DNA from 2 places in the Xanthobacter sp. ZOL 2024 genome. Region 2 is predicted to be linked to the other one. Evidence: predicted binding sites of a transcription regulator. Region 2 holds the regulator's gene; the other holds the start of a gene.

Region 1 (5,310 bases), 1.7 Mb from region 2:
AATACGGATTTCCATTCCTGCCCCTTGGCGGAATGGATGGTGGACAAGATGAGGTAATCCTCGTCCTTCAAGGGCACTCCGGCTTCGCCGGAGGTGGCGTCGGGCGGATCGAGGCTCAATTCGGAGAGGAAGCGGGCGCGGCCGGGATAGCCGGCGGCGATGGCCTCCAGCTGTAACAGATCGGCGCGGCGCATGTCCGCATCCTCATGGATGCGCTCCAGATGGGGCTCATACCAGCGCCGCACCCGGCCGAGCTCCGCCGGCCAGTGGGGATCGGCCGCCCCCAGCCCCTGCATGAGGATGACGAAGGCGGCCCAGTCGGCTCCGGAGCGGGGCGGCGCCGGCAGCTCCGCCAAGGTGGCGAGGGGCGTGGGGCTCGCGGCCATGGCGTCCAGCACCCGGGCGGCAGTGGCGGCACCGATGCCCGGCAGCAGCTGCAGCAGCCGGAAGCCGGCCACCTTGTCGCGCGGGTTCTGGGCAAACCGCAGCACCGCCAGAAGGTCTTTCACATGGGCGCTGTCCAGGAACTTCAGCCCGCCGAACTTCACGAACGGGATGTTGCGCCGGGTCAGCTCCACTTCCAGGGTGCCGGAATGGTGGGCGGCACGGAACAGCACCGCCTGCTGCTTCAAGGGAATGCCGCCTTCCCGCCCGGCCAGCACCGCATCCGCCACGAAGCGGGCCTGATCGGCCTCGTCGCGCACGGTGACGAGGCGGGGGCGCCGCGGCGAGGGGCGGTCCGACCAGAGGTTTTTGGTGAAACGCTCGGAGGCCTCGGCGATTACCCCGTTGGCGGCGGCGAGGATGGGCTGGGTGGAGCGATAGTTGCGCTCCAGGGTCACCACCTCGGCCGGTGGGCTGAACTGGGCGGGAAAATCCAGGATGTTGCGCACGGTCGCGGCGCGGAAGGCGTAGATGGACTGGGCATCGTCCCCCACCACGGTGAGGCCGTGCCCGGAGGGCTTCAGCGCCAGCAGGATGGAGGCCTGGAGACGATTGGTGTCCTGATATTCGTCCACCATCACATGGTCGAAGCGCGCGCCCATATGGGCGGCGAGGCTCGGCTCACGGACCGCCTCGGCCCAGTAGAGCAGCAAATCGTCGTAATCGAGCACGTTCTGGCGCTGCTTGGCCTCCACATAGGCGCCGAACAGCCGCTTCAGCTCGTCCGCCCAGCCGGCGCACCAGGGAAAATTCGCGCGCAGCACCTCTTCGATGGGGGCCTGGGCATTGAGGGTGCGGGAATAAATGGCAAGGCAGGTGCTCTTGGCGGGAAACCGCGCCTCGGTCTTGGAGAAGCCCAGCTCGTGGCGGACCAGGTTCATCAGGTCCGCCGAATCCTCCCGGTCGTGGATGGTGAAGTCCGGGGTGATGCCGAGCTCGCCCGCATAGTCGCGCAGCAGCCGGGCGCCGATGGCGTGGAAGGTGCCGGTCCAGGCGAGGGCGTCGCCCATGGCATTGCCCGGGGTGCCGAGCACCCGGGCGCAGATGCGCTCCACCCGGCGCGTCAGTTCCTCCGCGGCGCGGCGGGAGAAGGTCATCAGCAGCATGCGGCCGGGATCGGCGCCGTTGAGGATGAGGTGGGCGACGCGATGGGCGAGGGTGTTGGTCTTGCCCGATCCGGCACCGGCGATGATGAGCAGCGGCCCGCCGACGGTGCCGGAACCGCCCGCGCCATGGGCGGCGGCGCGGCGCTGGTCGTCGTTCAGCGTGTCCAGATGCCCCGTCACCCGCGTCGTCCCCTGCTCGCATCCCGCAGCGGGGCGAATCGCCCCGATCGGAACAAATATCGAACAGGATGCCGGGGGCGGCAACCGCAGCGGGATGGGGGCAGATATGGGATGGTGCAGATATGGAAAGGCCCGCCACCGGGGCGGGCCTTTTGCGGCGTGGCGTCAGTGATAGCCCTCGCCCGGCTTCAGCCGGCCGCGGAAGGTCCAGTAGATGAAGCCGGTGTAGATGAGAATGATGGGCAGCAGGGGAATGGTGCCCAGCAGCACGAACAGCTGGCTTTCCGGAGCCGCCGCCGCTTCCCAGATGGTGACCGAGGCCGGCACCAGATAGGGGAAGACGGAGACCGCAAGGCCGAGGAAGCACAGAAGGAACAGCCCCACGGTGGAGAAGAAGGTCTGCGCTCCCCGCTCCGCCCGGATGCCGCGATAGGCGGAGAAGGCGACCAGAGCGGTGAGCACCGGCACCGCCAGCAGGTAATAGAATTGGGGCAGGCTGAACCAGCGATCGGCGATGCGCGGGATCACCAGCGGCGTCCAGATGGACACGGCGGCGATGAAGGCCAGCAGCACGCCGAGCAATGGTAGCGCCCAGCCGTGGGCCTTCCGGGCGAGCGGCCCCTCGGTGCGCATCATCAGCCAGCCACAGCCGAGCAGCGCATAGCCGGCCACCATGCCGATGCCGCACATGATGGAGAAGGGATGGAGCCACGCCAGCGGCCCGCCGGCGAAGGCGCCGTTCTCCACCGGCAACTGGTAGACGACGGCGCCCAGCACCACCCCCTGGAAGAAGGCGGCGAGGGTGGAGCCGGCGGCAAACGCCACGTCCCACTTGCGGTGATCGGGCTTGGAGACGAAGCGGAACTCGAAGGCGACGCCGCGGAACACCAGCGACAGCAGCATGAAGATGATCGGCAGATAGACGCCGGGCATGATCACCGCATAGGCCTTGGGGAAGGCCACCCACAGGCCGCCGCCGCCGAGGATGAGCCAAGTCTCGTTGCCATCCCAGAAGGGGGCCACCGAGTTCATCATCTGGTCCCGCTCCCCCTCGTCCTTGGTGTGGGGGAACAGGATGCCCATGCCGAGGTCGAAACCGTCGAGCAGGACATAGAGCACGATGGCCGTGCCGATGAGGAGCGCCCAGATCAGGGGCAGATAGTAAGTGAACCAGAGGCTGTCCACGGTGCTCACTCCCCTGCCTGAATGGCCTTGCGGCCGGCATCCTGGGCGGCCGAAAGCGGCCGCAGGGCGGTGGCGTCGTCGCTGCCGTCACCCTCCGTCACCGGCCCGATCTTCAGCAGGCGGCTGATGTAGTAGCCGCCTGCGGTGAAGACGATGCCGTAGACCAGGATGAACAGCAGCAGGCTGGTGAGCACCGCATGGCCGGTCACCGGCGACATGGCGTCCTCGGTGCGCAGGAGGCCGGTGGCGACCCAGGGCTGGCGGCCCACTTCGGTGGTGTACCAGCCGGCCAGCACGGCGATGAAGCCCAGCGGCCACAGATAGCTGGCGATGCGCAGGAACAGCCCGCGCTGGAACAGCCGGCCGCGCAGCCACAGCACGGCGCCGGTGAGGATGGTCAGCATCATGATGCCCCACATGGCGATCATGATGCGGAAGGTGAAGAAGGGAATGGCCACCGGCGGCCGGTCCTGGGGCGGGAATTCCTTCAGGCCCTTGATGGTGCCGTCGAGGGTGTGGGTGAGGATAAGGCTGCCCACATAGGGGATGGCGATCTGGAAGTCGTTGCGCTCCTGCGCCTCGTTGGGCCAGGCGAACACCACCCAGGGGATCGGCCCCTTGGTGTCGTCGGGGCCGCCCCAATGAGCTTCCATGGCCGCCACCTTCACCGGCTGGTGCTCCAGCGTGTTGAGGCCGGAGGCATCGCCCAGGAAGCCCTGCAGCGGCACCAGCACGATGAGCAGGCCGAGGCCCATGCGGATCATGATCCGGGCCTCCACCACCACCTTGTCCTGCAGCAGCCAGCGGGCGCCCACCGCGAACACCACGAAGGCAGTGGTGATGTAGGCGGCCACCACCATATGGCCGAGCCGTGTGGGGAAGGTGGGGTTGAAGATGATCTTCAGCCAATCCACCGGGAAGGCGATGCCGTTGCGCACCTCATGCCCGGCGGGCATCTGCATCCAGCTGTTGGCGGAGAGAATCCAGAAGGCCGACAAGGTGGTGCCCACCGCCACCGCCAGGCAGGCGAGGAAGTGCAGCCATGGCGGCACCTTGTTCCAGCCGAACAGCATCAGGCCGAGGAAGGTGGCTTCCAGGAAGAAGGCGGTAAGCACCTCATAGCCGATGAGGGGCGCCACCACATTGCCCACCACTTCCGAATAGCGGCTCCAATTGGTGCCGAACTCGTAGGACATGACGATGCCCGACACCACGCCCATGGCGAAGGAGACGGCGAACACCTTGGTCCAGAAGCGGGCGATGAGGTGGAACCGGTCATTGCCGGTGGCCAGCCAGATGCCTTCGAGGGTGGTGATCCAGGCCGCGAGGCCAATGGTGAAGGAGGGAAAGATGATGTGAAAGGAAACCGTGAACGCAAACTGGAGACGCGAAAGTAAGATCGGGTCCAGTTCCATGCCCCACCCCCGATGGCTGTCGGCCCCGCAAGGCCCTGCCGATGCTGAAAACCTGTCCTTGCCCGCTCCGTGCCACGCGCTGCGGTGCCCTTCGGCGGTCCGCGTGGCCTGCCACGGCCTCCGCCCGTCTGGCCGCAGGGCCGGGCGGAATGGGGTCCAGATCGCCGTGGCCCCGCCGGGTCCGGTCCGTCGCAACCGGCGGGCTGGCCGGCGCGCAGGAGACGCGCCGCAGTCGACCCGCTGCGATGCTCTAACTCTCGACGCCGGCAATCAAACTCACGTTCTTTGGTATCGTTTCATCTTCGCGCCCGTTGATCAAGGGAGGGGAAGTCGCAGGTCCCCACACCGGGGCGGCACTCGACCGTCGATTGGTCTCTTCGGGACGCCTGCCGACAGGGTTGCGGTCGGGGGCGGCGCGCGCCACCGTCGGGCGGAGGCCGGCGTCATCACAGGTGGAAGCATTGCCACTATGGCGTTTGCGCGCTTGCGATGGCGGGATGTGAGTCGTTAGATCACGTGAGGACGGCAACGCCGCGGCCGCCGCGGCAGGGGACCTGCATTGAGTATGGCTGGTGAAGCCGGCACGCGCCGGACACGCGACATTTCCTACTATGTCTTTGCGATCATCGTCGGCGGCATCACCGGTCTGGTGGGCACAGCCTTCCACCTGGGCGTCAACGCCATGCTGCAGTGGCCGCAGGTGCTGCGGCGCATGGCGGCGGAGTGGTGGCCGGATCTGCCGGAATATGGGTTCCTGCTGATCTGCGGCCTGTTCGCCGCGGTTCTCGTGCTGGTCGCCACCTGGATGGTGCGCACCTTCGCGCCCGAAGCCGGAGGTTCCGGCGTGCAGGAGGTGGAAGGCGCCATGGAGGGGCTGCGCGAGGTGCGCTGGGCCCGGGTGCTGCCGGTCAAGTTCGTGGGTGGCCTCATGTCCCTGGGCTCCGGGCTGGTGGTGGGGCGCGAGGGGCCGACCATCCATA
Region 2 (5,310 bases):
CGTTCGCGGTGGTGCTCGGTCTCTTGAGCACGCCGGCGCTGGCGGCGGATCCGACCGGCCTGTGGCAGACGCCGACCCGCGGTGGACAGGTGGAAATCACCCATTGCGGTAACGCGTTGTGCGGGCGGCTGGTGTCGTCGGAGGGGTTGAAGGCCGATCCGGCGCTGAAGGATGTTCACAACCAGAATGCCGGGCTGCGCGGGCGGGCGCTGAAAGGCCTCACCATTCTCACCGGCTTCACCGGCGGGCCATCGGAGTGGACCGGCGGGTCCATCTATAATGCGGATGACGGCAAGACCTATTCGGGCAGCATCGTGCTCGATGGCGACAACCGCTTGAAACTGCGGGGCTGTGTGATCGCGCCCCTGTGCAAGACGCAGACCTGGACGCGGCTGCGCTGAGGCTGATGGGCGCGGTTCGGCCGCGCACGGGGCGGTGGACAGGATGCGCCGGGGGGGCCATCTTCCCGGCTGCATATAACGATTCCCTCCCGCGAGCCCTCACTCCCATGGCGAGCCTCACCCATCTCGACGAGCACGGCGCCGCGCGCATGGTGGATGTGTCGGAGAAATCCATCACCTCCCGCGAGGCGGTGGCAGAAGGCCACGTGGTGATGGCGGCGGCGACCCTCGAGCTCATCTTGTCCGGCAATGCCAAGAAGGGCGATGTCCTCGGCGTCTCGCGCATCGCCGGCATCATGGCGGCCAAGCGCACGTCCGATCTCATTCCCCTGTGCCATCCGCTGATGCTCTCCAAGGTGGAGGTGGCGCTGGAGGCGGATGCCGCGTTGCCCGGCCTGAGGGTGACCGCGCGGGTCAAGACCGCAGGCCAGACCGGGGTGGAGATGGAGGCGCTCACCGCCGTGTCGGTGGCCTGCCTCACCGTTTACGACATGGCCAAGGCGGTGGATCGCGGCATGCGCATCGACGGCATCCGCCTGCTGGAGAAGTCCGGCGGCCGCAGCGGCCTGTGGCAGGCCGGCGCCTGAACGCGCATGGGCGGCAAAAGAAGGATTGAAAATCATGGCCCTGATGAGCGTTGAAGAGGCGTTGAGCCGCGTCACCGCATCAGCGGCGCTGCTGGGAATAGAAAATGTGCCCGTGGGCCAGGCGGTGGGCCGTGTGCTCGCCGACGACCTTGTGGCGCGCCGGTCCCAGCCGCCGGCGGACATGTCGGCCATGGATGGCTATGCCGTACGGGGCACCGACATCGCCGAGACCCCCGCCCGCCTCACCGTCATCGGCGAATCGGCCGCCGGCCGGCCCTTCGCGGGCACGGTGGGACCGGGCCAGGCGGTGCGCATCTTCACCGGCGCGGTGGTGCCCGAGGGTGCCGATACGGTGGTGATTCAGGAGAATACGGCGCGTGATGGCGATGCGGTGACCACCACGGCACCGACAGCGGCGCTGCGCAACGTGCGCAAGCGCGGCTGCGATTTTACCGAAGGGCGGGCGGGCCTCAGCGCCGGCCGGCGCCTCACCGGGCGTGACGTGATGCTGGCAGCAGCCATGAACCACGCCACCGTGCCGGTGGCGCGGCGTCCGCGTGTGGCGCTGATTCAGACCGGCGATGAGCTGGTGCTGCCCGGCCATGCTACCGGTGCGCTCAGCGAGGTGGTGGTGTCGAACGCATTCGGCCTCGCGGCCCTGGCCCGGCGCGCTGGCGCGGAGGTGACCGACCTTGGGCTGGTGGGCGACGACCTGGAGGCCATCCGCGCGGTGGTGGCCGGCGCCCTGGGCGGCGCCTTTGATCTTCTGGTGTCGTCCGGCGGTGCTTCGGTGGGAGATCACGATCTGATGGCGCCGGCGCTGCGTGCGGAAGGGGTGGAACTCTTCGTGCACAAGATCGCCCTGCGCCCGGGCAAGCCACTCATGTTCGGCAGCCGCGAGGGCGTGCGGTGCCTGGGCCTGCCGGGCAACCCGGTTTCCTCCCACGTCTGCGCGTTGCTGTTCCTGGAACCCCTGGTGCGGGCCATGCAGGGTGACAGCGCGGCCGCTGCCGCAACCGCTCCTGCCCGGCTGGCGGTGGCGGTGCCGGCCAACGACATGCGCCGCGACTTCATGCGCGCGCGGATGGCGCACGATCCGGATGGCTCGGTGCGGGTGACGCCCTTCGCCTCGCAGGACAGCGCCATGCTCAGCGTTCTCTCGGCGGCGGATTGCCTCCTGGTGCGCCCCCCTTTCGCCCCCGCCGGGCAGGCGGGCGACCCCTGTGAGATCATTCCTTTCGAGGATTAGGCCGCTTTAATCGGATCTTCACCCTTGCGGAACACAAAAGGAACAGATAGAAAACTGTTCATGATTTGTTTCGCGGGTTGCGGCTCGGCTGCAGAACATGGCGTGCCCCGTCCGGGCTGGAACGGGTGCGCGCTCCTGCAGCAGACCGCACCGTAATTGGGGGCGCGAGATGCTGACGCGGAAGCAATATGACCTGCTTCGCTTCATTCATGAACGATTGAAGGAAACTGGCGTTCCGCCCTCCTTCGACGAGATGAAGGATGCGCTCGACCTGCGGTCGAAGTCTGGCATCCATCGGCTCATCACCGCCCTTGAGGAGCGGGGCTTCATCCGTCGCCTGCCCAATCGCGCGCGGGCGCTGGAGGTGGTGCGGTTGCCGGACAGTGTCGCCCCAGGCCTCACCGTGCCCCGTGGCGCCAATCGCGGCTTCTCCCCTGCGGTGATCGAAGGCAGCCTGGGCAAGGTGCGCCCGACGGTGGAAGACGAGGAGGAGGCGGGGCAGACCGTCGCCGTCCCCGTCATGGGCCGGATCGCGGCCGGCACGCCCATTTCCGCCATCCAGAGCCGCAACGCCACTTTGAACGTGCCACCGGAGATGCTGGGCACCGGCGAGCATTTCGCTTTGGAGGTGCGCGGCGACAGCATGATCGAAGCCGGCATCCTGGATGGCGACACGGTGCTGATCCGCAAGTGCGACACCGCCGACACCGGCGACATCGTGGTGGCGCTGGTGGACGACGAGGAAGCAACCCTGAAGCGGCTGCGAAAAAAGGGCGCCTCCATTGCCCTGGAGGCCGCCAACCCGGCCTATGAGACACGCATCTTCGGTCCGGATCGGGTGCGGATCCAGGGGCGGCTCATCGGTTTGATGCGGCGTTACTGACGTTCATTCTTCTGCTGCGTCGTCGGCGCTGCGATCGGCGGGCGCAGGCGTTTGTGGCGCGCGGGAGGGATCTGGAAAGGGCACCGCCGTGCGCGTCCACGGCCGGTCGTACTGCGGGGAGCGGGTCGGCACCTCGCGCAGTTGCCCGTCTTCCACATGAAAGGTCAGCGTGCCGGTGGCCGCGAGGCTCTCCGGCGTCAGCACGCGGGCCGGGCATCCGGCCGGCGGCGTGTCCCGGGTGACGACGATGCGGGCGTTCATGCAATCGGCTGCGAGGCTCTGCGGCGTTGTGGAAACGGCGATTGTGCCGCCCTGTGGCAGCGGCGCGGTGCAACCCAGACCATCACAGCGGTAGAAGCGGGCGAGGTCGCGGTCGCGGGCTGTGCGCGGATCCCCTTCCCGCTCGAGCCATTGCTCCGCCACCAGCCGGGCGCGGCTGGCGCCGAGGATGGCGAGGCGGCCGTCCGGTCCCCGCACGGCGACGGTGGCGGCATTGGTGGCGATCAGGACATCCGGTCGCGGTGGCGGGCCGCTGGAGGCCACCGCAAGCGCCAGCAGCGGCGCGGCGATGAGGCTCAAGACGCCGCGGAGCAGGCAGAGCGTGAGGAGCGCCAGGGTGAACCAGACGACCGTAGCGGTGCGGACACCATCGAAGCGGGCGTCGGCGCCGGGCAGGCTGGCAATCCAGTCGGACACCCCGACCATGATCTCGATACCCTTGCCCATCACCGGCCAGGCCAGTTGATCCCAGCCAAACGGCATCAGCAGCACGCCGACGAGACCGAAGGGCATGACCAGGAGCGAAACCGCGGGCATGGCCAGCAGGTTGGCGAGCAGGCCATAGGGCGCCACCCGCTGGAAGTGGTAGGCGCCATAGGGACCGCTGGCGAGCCCGGCCACCAGGGAGGTGACGGCGATGCCGGCGAGGAACACCAGCGGGGCCATGGCCAGGCGCCCGGTCCGGCTTTCGGGCTGGGGCATGGCGCGCAGAGGCTGGAACCGCTCATAGGCGGCAACCAGCGCCAGAGTGGCGGCGAAAGACATCTGGGTGCCCGGTTCCAGCACCGCTTCCGGTGTCAGCCCGAGCACCAGCAGGGCGGCCACCGCCACGGTGCGCAGGGTGAGGGCGCGGCGCCCCACCAGCACGCCGCCGAGCACCAGCGCCGTCATCACGAACGAGCGCTGGGCCGGCACCTCGTTGCCGGACAGGATGAGATAGCCGGCGCTGCCCACCAGCGCCATCAGCGCGGCAGTGCCCTTGATAGGCCAGCGCAGCGCCAGGCCGGGCACCAGGGCGAGGGCACCACGCGCCAGCGCGAACAGGGTCCCCGCCACCAGCGCCATGTGGAGGCCGGAGATGGAGAGAATGTGGGTGAGGCCCGACACCCTCATGCTCTCTTCCACCTGGGGCGCGATGGCGGTGCGGTCTCCGGCCACCAGGGCGACGGCGATGGCCGCCGGCGTACCCTGCAGGCTGGCGTCGATGCGTCGGGCGAAGGCCGCACGGACGTCGGAAACGATCATGGCGAGCCGCACGTTGAGGGGCGGGTCGGCTCCGGGCAGCAGCTGGGGCCGCCCCAGGCCGAATCCGATAGCGCCGATGCCGCGAAACCAGGGTGCCCGTCCGAAATCGTGAGCGCCGGGCTGGGCCGCCTCCAGCGGGGGCAACAGCCGCGCCAGCTGGGACACATGGTCGCCCACCTTCGGCGCCGTGCCCTTGCGCAGCGACAGGCGCACCAGCTCCGGCGGCGTCGCCAGGCCCTTCACCGGGCCGGGATCGAGTCGCAGCAGGATGCGGTCGCTTTTCGGGCGCCGCTCCACCTGTTCCACATAGCCGGTGAGGCGCACCGCGTGGCTGGGAGGCGCCACCGGCACGTGCAGGATCGCCGCAGTGCGCACGACGCCGGCGAGAAAGCCGAGGGAAACAGCCAGGGCCGCCGTCGCCAGCGCAAAGGCGAGCGGGTGGCGGCGTGCCGCCACCGCAGCTGCGGCCAGCAGCGAGGGCTCATGGGATGCGCCGAAATAGAGCAGCACCCCCACGGTGAAGGCGACGGGGAGCCAGAGCACCAGCCGGCCGGAGCCCGCTTCGCGGACAAGCGCGGCAAAGAGGCTGTGGGCGAGGCGCGCCGGCAGCTCCCCTGCCCGCCCCGACGTCCACAGGCGGCCGGCGGTGGGCGCAAGCGTGCCCAC

What was found. The regulator LexA, encoded in region 2, represses DNA repair genes until DNA is damaged. The targets are predictions, from matches to a motif close to TGTTCNNNNTGTGTTCNG.
Region 1: the regulator LexA is predicted to act here: its motif matches at 1,779-1,796, upstream of ACU4E7_RS03400 (ATP-dependent helicase).

Annotation. Positions count from the first base shown of each region.
Region 1 is NZ_CM128808.1:686,787-692,096, reverse strand. Features, by position in the region: gene ACU4E7_RS03400 (ATP-dependent helicase) at 1-1,730, opposite strand, end outside; gene cydB (cytochrome d ubiquinol oxidase subunit II) at 1,896-2,915, opposite strand; gene ACU4E7_RS03390 (cytochrome ubiquinol oxidase subunit I) at 2,921-4,330, opposite strand; gene clcA (H(+)/Cl(-) exchange transporter ClcA) at 4,896-5,310, shown strand, end outside.
Region 2 is NZ_CM128808.1:3,919,697-3,925,006, forward strand. Features, by position in the region: gene ACU4E7_RS17980 (DUF2147 domain-containing protein) at 1-401, shown strand, start outside; gene moaC (cyclic pyranopterin monophosphate synthase MoaC) at 509-988, shown strand; gene ACU4E7_RS17990 (molybdopterin molybdotransferase MoeA) at 1,023-2,237, shown strand; gene lexA (transcriptional repressor LexA) at 2,407-3,120, shown strand; gene ACU4E7_RS18000 (ComEC/Rec2 family competence protein) at 3,124-5,310, opposite strand, start outside.